3 regions of the Sporosarcina sp. SAFN-010 genome follow, and region 3 is predicted to be linked to each of the others. Evidence: a T-box and tRNA genes for the amino acid it is inferred to sense, from the RefSeq annotation. Region 3 holds a T-box; the other regions hold tRNA genes.
The links. A T-box is a leader RNA that pairs with one kind of tRNA and senses whether it is charged. The one in region 3 lies ahead of serS (serine--tRNA ligase), so its partner is inferred to be a tRNA-Ser.
Positions count from the first base shown of each region.

Region 1: it encodes a tRNA-Ser, which carries the amino acid that the T-box ahead of serS (serine--tRNA ligase) is inferred to sense. The anticodon was not compared.
Region 2: it encodes a tRNA-Ser, which carries the amino acid that the T-box ahead of serS (serine--tRNA ligase) is inferred to sense. The anticodon was not compared.

Region 1 is NZ_JBPFDS010000007.1:56,826-60,095, reverse strand. It holds gene recQ (DNA helicase RecQ) at 1-933, opposite strand, end outside; gene ACR65F_RS09630 (hemerythrin domain-containing protein) at 1,000-1,536, opposite strand; tRNA gene ACR65F_RS09625 (tRNA-Ser) at 1,582-1,672, opposite strand; gene pssA (CDP-diacylglycerol--serine O-phosphatidyltransferase) at 1,775-2,308, opposite strand; gene asd (archaetidylserine decarboxylase) at 2,354-3,139, shown strand; gene ACR65F_RS09610 (DedA family protein) at 3,171-3,270, shown strand, end outside.
Region 2 is NZ_JBPFDS010000017.1:52,886-56,155, forward strand. It holds gene dnaX (DNA polymerase III subunit gamma/tau) at 1-1,074, opposite strand, end outside; RNA gene ffs (signal recognition particle sRNA large type) at 1,270-1,537, opposite strand; tRNA gene ACR65F_RS15895 (tRNA-Ser) at 1,665-1,757, shown strand; gene ACR65F_RS15900 (helix-turn-helix domain-containing protein) at 1,944-2,801, opposite strand.
Region 3 is NZ_JBPFDS010000028.1:4,694-7,963, forward strand. It holds gene pdxR (MocR-like pyridoxine biosynthesis transcription factor PdxR) at 1-850, opposite strand, end outside; T-box leader at 1,019-1,231, shown strand; gene serS (serine--tRNA ligase) at 1,303-2,586, shown strand; gene tadA (tRNA adenosine(34) deaminase TadA) at 2,615-3,118, opposite strand; gene ACR65F_RS17780 (deoxynucleoside kinase) at 3,254-3,270, shown strand, end outside.

The DNA of each region.
Region 1 (3,270 bases), on a different contig from region 3:
TTCCATATTCTTCGGCATTTGATAATGAATGACGTATCGAATATTCGACTTATCAATTCCCATTCCAAACGCATTTGTTGCGACCATCACCGTCGCTTCATCATTTAAAAAACGTTCTTGTTCGTGATGACGTTCGGTATCTGACATGCCTCCATGATACTTCGCCACTTCAAATCCAGAGCGGTTCAGCAGCTCATAAATACTCTCGACTGCTTTTCGGGTTGCCGCGTAAACAATTCCAGCCTCGCCTTTATTTTTACTTGCAAACTCTTTGATGAACTTCTCACGATTTTGCCCTTTTACAACCGTAAACACCAGGTTTGACCGCTCGAACCCTGTCATCACCGTCTGTTCTTGCGGAATTCCAAGTTGCACTCGGATGTCTTCCCGAACGTTCGGCGTTGCTGTCGCGGTTAAAGCAAGCAAGACCGGTTTTTCATCAAAACAGTTCAATACGCGAGTAATATTCCTATAGCTCGGTCTGAAATCATGACCCCATTGCGAAATACAGTGCGCTTCATCAATTGCAATCATCGGCACGCTCATGCGACTTAGTTCTCTCATAAATGATTCGGACTCTAATCGCTCGGGCGCAATATAGAGGAGCCGATACTGTCCTGCAATCGCGTTTTCAAGAATACCGAAATATTCCTCAGATGATAGTGTACTGTTTATGTATGCAGCAGGAATCCCAAGCTGCCACAGTGCGTCTACCTGATCTTTCATAAGGGAAATGAGTGGGGATATGACGAGGACCGTTCCATCTAATAACATTGCCGGAACTTGGTAGCACAATGATTTACCGCCACCCGTTGGCATGACACACAGAGCGTCCTGTCCACCCATAACATGCTGGATGACTTGCTCTTGTCCTGTGCGGAATGATGTATACCCGAATTTTTCAGCGAGCACGGCAAGTGCTTGTTGCATCATTTAGTGTCCTCCTTTCATCGGAATTCGTCTCTTTGCGCGAAGACATGCAAGAAAATTCTATACGTTTCAAGCGTCTTTTGAAGGTGATTCTGTAAATAACAGACGTTCTTCTTCACGACTATGGATTTCGTTCACAACCAATAACGCATAAAACTTTTGTAGGACGCTCGGACTAATCCCTTCCGTCTCTCTAAGCACTTCTATGTCCGCAACGATGATTCTTATCAAATCATGATCACGTGTTAGCTGTGTAACTGATTTTTCCATCGTAGGATTTTCGGTAACGATTTCTTGATAAAACCCATCCTCTTCTGCATCCGCATGACTGATTACTCGAGTCTTCCAGTAATCCACTAAATCATTGGCCGCTCGTTCTGCATTTTTCTGATCCCCTTCTTGAAGGAAGTCAATCAGCATCTCCGTTTTTCCGATTGCACCAGATAGTCCACCTTCGTGAATAGCTCGGTGAGAATGTAGTTGTTTTAAAGCTGGTCCTGCCATTTCAATCATTCCTTTCCGTTGATTGTCTACTCTAAGAATAGCAGATTGGTAAGGAGAATGGAACGAACATGGGGACACTTCTAAATGTGAACTCCAAGACAAAATAAAACCGTCTCGCATAGTTGCAAAGACGGTTCAATGTATGTATGGCGGAGGCGAGAAGATTTGAACTCCCGCGGCGCTTGCACGCCCTAGCTGATTTCGAGTCAGCCCCCTTCAGCCTCTTGGGTACGCCTCCATTTTTAACGAAATAAAATTATAACACGGACCAAATCATTCTTCAATTTAATAACCTCTTCACTCAACTATGTGAATAGCAGCTAAGTGAAGAGGTCGGCTATTATACTTTAGAAATTTTAAAGTTGCTGACCATCGCCCAAGAAAGAACGAGCATTGCAATGACAAGATACGGTGCTGCCACATATGGAACTGCGAAATATAATGCAGTTAAAATAACACCTGCTGCTGTAATTGGAACGCCACGGAATACTCCGTCGAACTCTTCAACATTGTACCGGGCCAATCGAACCGCCCCACAAGCAATATAGATAATCGTCGCTGCGAGCCCTACCCAAAGCATTCCAGATAAAGCTGTATGGTAGATAAGGACCGCTGGTGCGATGCCAAACGATATAATATCACTTAACGAATCTAATTCTTTACCAAAAGCAGATTCTGTATGGAAGTGACGAGCAGTCATACCGTCAAAACGATCGAATAAAGCTGCTAAAAAAATAAATACCAAACTCATGTGTGACAAGTCTTGCGAAATTAGTATAATAGCAATAACTCCGAAACTTAAATTGACTAAAGTAATTGCATTCGCCAGTTGGGCCTTCACTTTAGTATAATCAATATATCTAAATGAAAACATATCAAACCTCCTTATAATAAATACTAGTTAAAGATGGTGATTGTATTGAAAAAGAAACTTCTTAAATCATTAGTGGAATTGACTGGAAATCCAATTTCTTCTGGGATTCTTCGTCACTTGTCAGCCTCACGTCTAAGCAAACCTCTTATTAAGACGTACTCAAAAGCCTATAAAATCGATGAGTCCATTATGGAATATCCGAGAGAACACTATGACAGCCTGCAAGCATTTTTCACTCGCAATCTAAAATCCGGAGCACGACCTTTCAATGAGTCGCCTGAAATTCTTATCTCCCCTTCTGACGGACAGCTAAGTTCGTACGGACGTGTGGAAGAAGGACACCAATTTACAATTAAAGGTCATACATACAGTATAAATGAAATATTCATGAATGAGAAGAGTGCATCTGCTTATAAAAATGGTTGGTACTTTGTATTCTACTTATCCCCAGCAGATTATCATCACTTTCATTACCCTGCGGATGGTACAGTCATTAACCGCTACGCTCTTGGAAATAAATCATATCCTGTTAATACAATGGGACTCACATACGGAGACAAACCGTTTGAAACAAACTATAGATTGATAACCGAGCTTGCAACAACTTATGACAAGATAGCCCTTGTCAAAGTAGGCGCACTCAATGTAAACTCCGTACAGCTCTACTCTTCTTCAAAAGAAGCTAAAAAAGGAGAGGATTTCGGGTATTTCTCTTTCGGCTCAACGATTCTTTTGTTTGTCGCAGGTGACTCCCATTTCTCTGCTACAATTCAAGAAAAAGGTGCAATCCATGTTGGAGACCCAATCGGTCAATGGCTACCACGAACGTGAACATCAAAGAAGTGACAAAAGAGGGATGTAAGTGAGTGTTTTTCAAGATTTCGTTACCCATTACGGGTATTTTGCAGTTTTTCTATTTCTAGCGCTTGGAATATTCGGTTTACCAATGCCAGATGAGTTCT
Region 2 (3,270 bases), on a different contig from region 3:
CACCATCTTCAATAATGCAGATTCAATATACACTTTCGCATGATTAGAGAAACGCATTTCTTGCTGGGTTTCTCCTAGAATGTCGATATAAGCGTACAAAGTATCTGGCTCAAATGCTTGTGCTAAGGCAACGAAACGTTCATCACCCGAAACGACTTCCAGTAAGTCTGTAAGATCAGGCGCCGTCCGCAATAACAGTAAATCTCGGAAGAACGTAATTAAATCCTCCGCTAGACGTGAGACATCTTTTCCTTCTGCAATGAGACGATTCAACAATGTCAGTGCAGCACCAGCATCTTTCGTGAGCAAAGCTTCTGCAAGTTGGTGGAAGATATCTTCCCCAACAGATCCTGTGACGAGTAGCGCCTCTTCTGCAGTGACTCGATCACCACTGAAAGAGACAACTTGGTCCAGCATGCTGAGTGCGTCCCGCATCCCACCTGAAGCTGCTTGCGCGATTACTTTTAGTGCGCTGGCGTCAGCTTCAATGTCTGCATCTTTTAAAACGTGCGTCATGCGCTCCACAATTTCAACGGCTGTAATAGGCTTAAAGTCGAATCTCTGACAGCGAGAAATAATTGTGAGCGGCAGTTTGTGTGGCTCCGTTGTCGCTAGGATAAACACCGCATGTGCAGGTGGTTCCTCCAACGTTTTCAACAACGCATTGAAGGCTGAATTGGAAAGCATATGCACTTCATCGATAATGTAGACTTTATATTTGGAAGAAGCCGGTGCATATCGGACCTTTTCAATGATGTCCCGCATCTCTTCAACACGAGAATTGGACGCTGCGTCAAATTCAATTACATCTGTATTCGATCCTTCTGTGATCGTTCGGCACGTCTCACATTCGTTACACGGTTCTTTGGCGGGTCCGTTCTCGCAATTCAATGCCTTCGCAAAAATTTTAGCGGCACTCGTCTTTCCAGTTCCGCGGGGACCTGAAAATAAGTAGGCGTGGGTCGTTTTGTTATGGAGGAGAGCGTTTTGAAGTGTTTGTTTTACGTGTTTCTGTCCTGACATTTCGTGGAATGTCTGAGGCCGGTATACCCGGTAAAAAGCTTGATAACTCAACCGTCCGCTCCCCTTTCTTTTCGCTTCATTCATTCCTATAAGTATATCACAAACGAACAGATAAGACGTTGTTTGAGAGTGGTGTTTTCAAATGAGTTTTTATGGAGACGAAGAAGTAAGGATTTTGAAAAAATCTGCTTAAAAACATGCAAAAGCCTCTCATCCACATCAGGATGAGAGGCTTTGCTATGTACGCCGTGCACCTTCCTTCGACCGCCGCACATAAGCGTTACTCTTGTCGTTGGCTCGATTTAGGCGACCCCGCGGCACATGAGAAATTCCACTTAATGCTGCTTCCTTCCGGACCTGACATGGTTCATGGGTTCCCATTGCGCGGGACCCAAATGTCAACACTACGTGCAAAAGGCAGACCCTACAATACGGACGGCCTCAGGAAAGGGATTCAGTCTTGCTAGAGCGGATTGCAAGTTATAGGGCACCGCTACCTCCCCACCTAGCACGGCAACTTTTATTATACGAGTAGCCCGTAAAAAAATCAACTTTCACCTATTTGTCTACCGCTCTAAATTTTTTAATGAAAATTGTTGACTTCTTCTCTGATGCCTGATATATTATTACTTGTCTAACACGGAGGTATACCCAAGTTCGGCTGAAGGGATCGGTCTTGAAAACCGACAGGGGTGTCAAAACCCGCGGGGGTTCGAATCCCTCTACCTCCTCCATACATAATTTACAGATCTAAACAATAGAAAAAAGCTGTCCGCCGAAAAGGGAAACCTGATTGTGGACAGCTTTTTTTGTTTTGTAGATAACCTAATAACCCTTACTTTTCAGGATAAATAAGCCATACTTGTGCGAGATGATAATCTCGTCCTCCTTGAAAACGCCAGGGTGTCCAGTTTACATTATTAAACTTCTGAATATAGATTAATTTCAACTGTTGCCATTTGTAATAGCTCATGTTCTTCTAAAACAGTTAGTAGTTCGATTCCCTTTTGAACCCATGGGAATCCGTTATTATCTAAGCAGTTTAAACATATACCTTTACGTACATAACAAACCGCTAATTGTAAATACGCCTTTTGTTTTTTTGATAATAGAATAGCTGTTTCGATCTCTTCCAATGCCTCTACATAGCATTTTTCTTTAATTAGCATTAGCGAAATATTTACACAGAAGTTTATTTTTAAACGCTGTATGTTTTGAAAATCCCCGTACCGTTCAATACTTTTAAATGCTAATTTTTTTATTTCAAGCATTGTTTCAAGTGGAAAAAAATAAAAAATCGAATTTAATAAGTATAAATCCGAAAAGTAAAACTGATTTCTATCTGAAAGTCTTCTCCATACACTTGAGACAGTTGTTTGAAGAATTCTTGTATCAGCAGTGTATAGGAGTATTAAAAAAGCCTCGCATAAAGACTTAATATCAGTAATTAATTGGTCGTCTTTTTTGTGTAAATAGCTTACTGCCATATTAAATAGCTCTTTTATATTTTCTTCATTATTGTAAGAAGTTGAAATGAATTTCTTGAATATCGCATCTTTTTCAGTATGCTTGAAACCATTTTGAATATATAAGACTTCTTCAAATGTTACTTCTAGATTTTCAAGTATATTAGCTAAAGACGAGTAAGTAATATCTGTTTTATTTAACTCGAATTTCGAATAAGCACTTTGCGTCATTACTCCATCTACTACATATTTCTGTGAAAAATCTTTATCACTTCTAATCTTCTTAATAGTTGAACCTATGTTTGTCTGCATCTATTATCACTCCCATAATAGTCATTTGCGACTTTTTTAAAACCATTCTATCCTAATAAAAGTATTATTACATAGAGTGGAAATATTTTTACAAAGACAGGAGGTGCCAACCATGTTAGATTTAATTATTTCGATGTTAGATATATGGTTTATTGGTGGTGGTTAATATCTTCGAAACAAAAGTACAAAACCCTTGTACATGATCCTTAAAATAGTACCTTTCCTATTTTAAATACTTATTTTGGATACATTACACAATGAAATGACTGAATATTGTGATTACTTAAACCGTTTTTTCAACGTATTTACAAAGAAGAACCGAACACGTAAATTAGATATCATTTGTCGGACATTTCAAAGTACCACTGTTGCAAAATTTCTATTGAGTACGTAACTAAGTAATTGGAAGTTGTAAAAGTAATATTTTATTTGTTATCTACAGCCAAGGCGAATACAAATAAATATAAGG
Region 3 (3,270 bases):
CATAACGGAATTCACCATCATAGTCGTCTTCGATAATAATATGTTGCGGATTGGCAGATGCCCAGTTTAGCAATGCGGCTCTGCGTGGTGCAGAGAGCACGGTACCTGTAGGAAACTGATGGGAAGGTGTTACATATGCAACTGTTGCCAACGAGCGCTGTAGTGCATCTACGTCCATACCATCGTCGTCCACGGATATGGGAATGGCTGGCCTTAAATGATGGTCAAATACGTGATGCGTCAGTGGGTAACCTGGATCTTCCACCGCATACACGGCTTCTTCACCAAGAATCCGGATAATGAGTGGAATGAGTTGCTCGGTTCCCGACCCAACGATGATTTGTTCAGGCGTACAAATAACACCTCGTGAATGATACAAATACGTGGCAATTTCATTGCGCAGTTCCACATCACCATGAGGATCACCAAGTTGCAATAAGTGAGCGGCGTGTTCGTCGATGACGTCTTTCGCTACTTTCCTCCATTTCGAAAAAGGAAACAATGCGGGATCCACCATTCCGGGTGAAAAGTCGATTGCTGCTGTGGGTCTTACAGGAGTGAGCACCTCCTTCACTTCTGCAGACTCAGTATAGGCGAGTTCTTCTATGTCTTGAACGTAGTAGCCACTACGAGGGACTGCCGTGATATATCCTTCGGAAACCAGCTGACCGTAAGCAAGTTCAATTGTTGTTTGGCTGACTGAAAGAAATTCACTGAGCTTCCGCTTAGACGGTAGTTTTTTACCGACAGGAATCCGCTGATCCGTAATATCCTGTTTCATTTGCCTATAAATTTGTTCATAAAGAGGAATTGCATGGGATTTATCCAATAAAAGTAACCACTCTTCCATCAATATCCTCCATTCTGACCCTGTCGATTTCTCATACATATAAAATTTGTAAAGGTTATAAGTGAAGTATACCGTAAGCAGATGAAAGTGAAAATGACATCTATTTTCTAAATTCAGCCTTTGCTTGCCAAACGTTTCGGCGTATAGTAAAGTTAAAGTAATTTAAGACGTAAGACGATGAAGGGAAGTAGTAGCAGCTAAGTTTTCTAAAGAGAGTCGACGGGTGGTGCGAGTCGGTGAAAACAACTGTGAATCCATCCTTGAGCAGCCAAACTGAACAGAAGTAGGTTTGTGCCGGCACCGGAGCCGTTATCTTCCTGGAGTGAATCGGCATTGTGCTGATTAAGCTGGGTGGTACCGCGGGTAGTTCTCGTCCCTATTGATAGGGGATGGAGGGCTTTTTTTGTGCTCGAATTTCGGAAATCGTTACAACCAATTGAGGAGGAATCGTAATGTTAGACAGAAAAGTGTTGCGTACAGACTTTGAAGGTGTGAAGAAAAAGCTTGCCATGCGTGGAGAGGATATCTCTGAGTTGGACAAGTTCCCAGCGCTCGATGACAGACGCCGTGAATTATTAGCAAAAGTCGAGGTGCTAAAAGCGGAGCGTAACGAAGTGTCTCAGAAAGTGGCGGAGATGAAGCGTAACAAAGAGGACGCTGACGAGCTTGTTTTGAGAATGCGTAAAGTCGGCGAAGACATTAAAGCATACGACACGGAATTGAATGAAGTCGAAGAACAATTGGATTACGTCCTAATGCGCGTTCCGAACATTCCGCACGAAAGTGTTCCTGTTGGTGACAGCGAAGATGATAACGTGGAAGTTAGTAAATGGGGAGAGACGCCAGAGTTTTCGTTCGAACCGAAGCCGCATTGGGAAATCGGGACGGACTTGAAAATTATTGACTTTGAACGAGCAGCAAAAGTAACGGGAAGCCGTTTCGTATTTTACCGCGGCATGGGCGCACGTTTAGAGCGTGCACTTATCAATTTCATGATGGATCTGCATCAGGATGAGAATGGTTATGAAGAAATGTTACCGCCGTACCTTGTGAATCGTACAAGCTTGACGGGGACAGGGCAATTACCGAAGTTTGAAGAGGATGCATTCCTCGTTGAAAAAGAAGATTACTTCATGATTCCAACTTCTGAAGTACCAGTGACGAACTTTTATCGGGATGAAATCCTGAATGCTGACATGCTTCCGAAAGGCTTTGCAGCGTACAGCACAAACTTCCGTTCTGAAGCAGGTTCTGCGGGTCGTGATACACGAGGGTTGATCCGCCAGCATCAGTTCAACAAAGTGGAGCTAGTCCGTTTTGTGAAGCCTGAGGATTCGTATGACGAGTTGGAAAAACTGACAGGACATGCGGAAAAAGTATTGCAATTGCTTGAGCTTCCATACCGTAAGTTGAAAATGTGTACAGCTGATCTTGGATTCACAGCTGCGAAAAAGTATGACTTGGAAGTATGGATCCCAGCACAAAACGCGTACCGTGAAATTTCTTCTTGTTCAAACTTTGAAGATTTCCAAGCGCGACGTGCTAACATTCGCTTCCGTCGTGAAGCAAAAGGTAAGCCGGAGTATGTGCACACACTAAACGGCAGTGGTCTTGCAATTGGGCGTACAGTTGCTGCATTGCTTGAGAACAATCAGCAAGAAGACGGTTCTGTCTTGATTCCAAAAGTATTGCGTCCTTATATGGGTGGAAAAGAGTACATTACAGTTACTGAATAAGAGTGAAAGTAAAAAGCGACATCGGAAGTCATTCTGCTTCCGGTGTCGCTTTTTTTTTCGCTTGTTTTTTCTTTTCACGCAACGCTCTGAAGAAGTTCGTAAGGAGTGCACCGCATTGTTCCCCTAGGACGTCTTCACGGACCTCACATTCGTGATTGAACCGTTCGTCGTTCAACAATCTATAGAGGGAATCGACACACCCTGCCTTTGGGTCTCGAGCGCCATAGACAACTGTAGGGATTCGCGATTGTAAAATAGCTCCTGCACACATCGGACAAGGTTCAAGCGTCACGTAAAGAGCGGTCTCTTCAAGTCGCCAGCTACCTATGACCTCACATGCATCTTGAATTGCAGAAAGCTCCGCGTGAGTGACCGCATTTTGCGTCGTCTCGCGTAAATTATGAGCACGCGCAATCACTTCACCTTGATATACAATCACTGCACCTATAGGTACCTCACCGAGCGCTTCCGCTTTTCTCGCTTCCGCTATCGCCAACTCCATAAAGTACTGATCTTGCTCGCTCACATTCATACTCATCGCTCCTTATCCTCAGTGTATCACGCTTTTAAACAGAATGTTCCACGTGGAAAAACTGTCACAACCAAATGAGTGACTCCTATGATAAACTAAAGGGACGACATTAAGTGAAAGACAGGAGCGTTGGTCATGACCATTCCATTTAT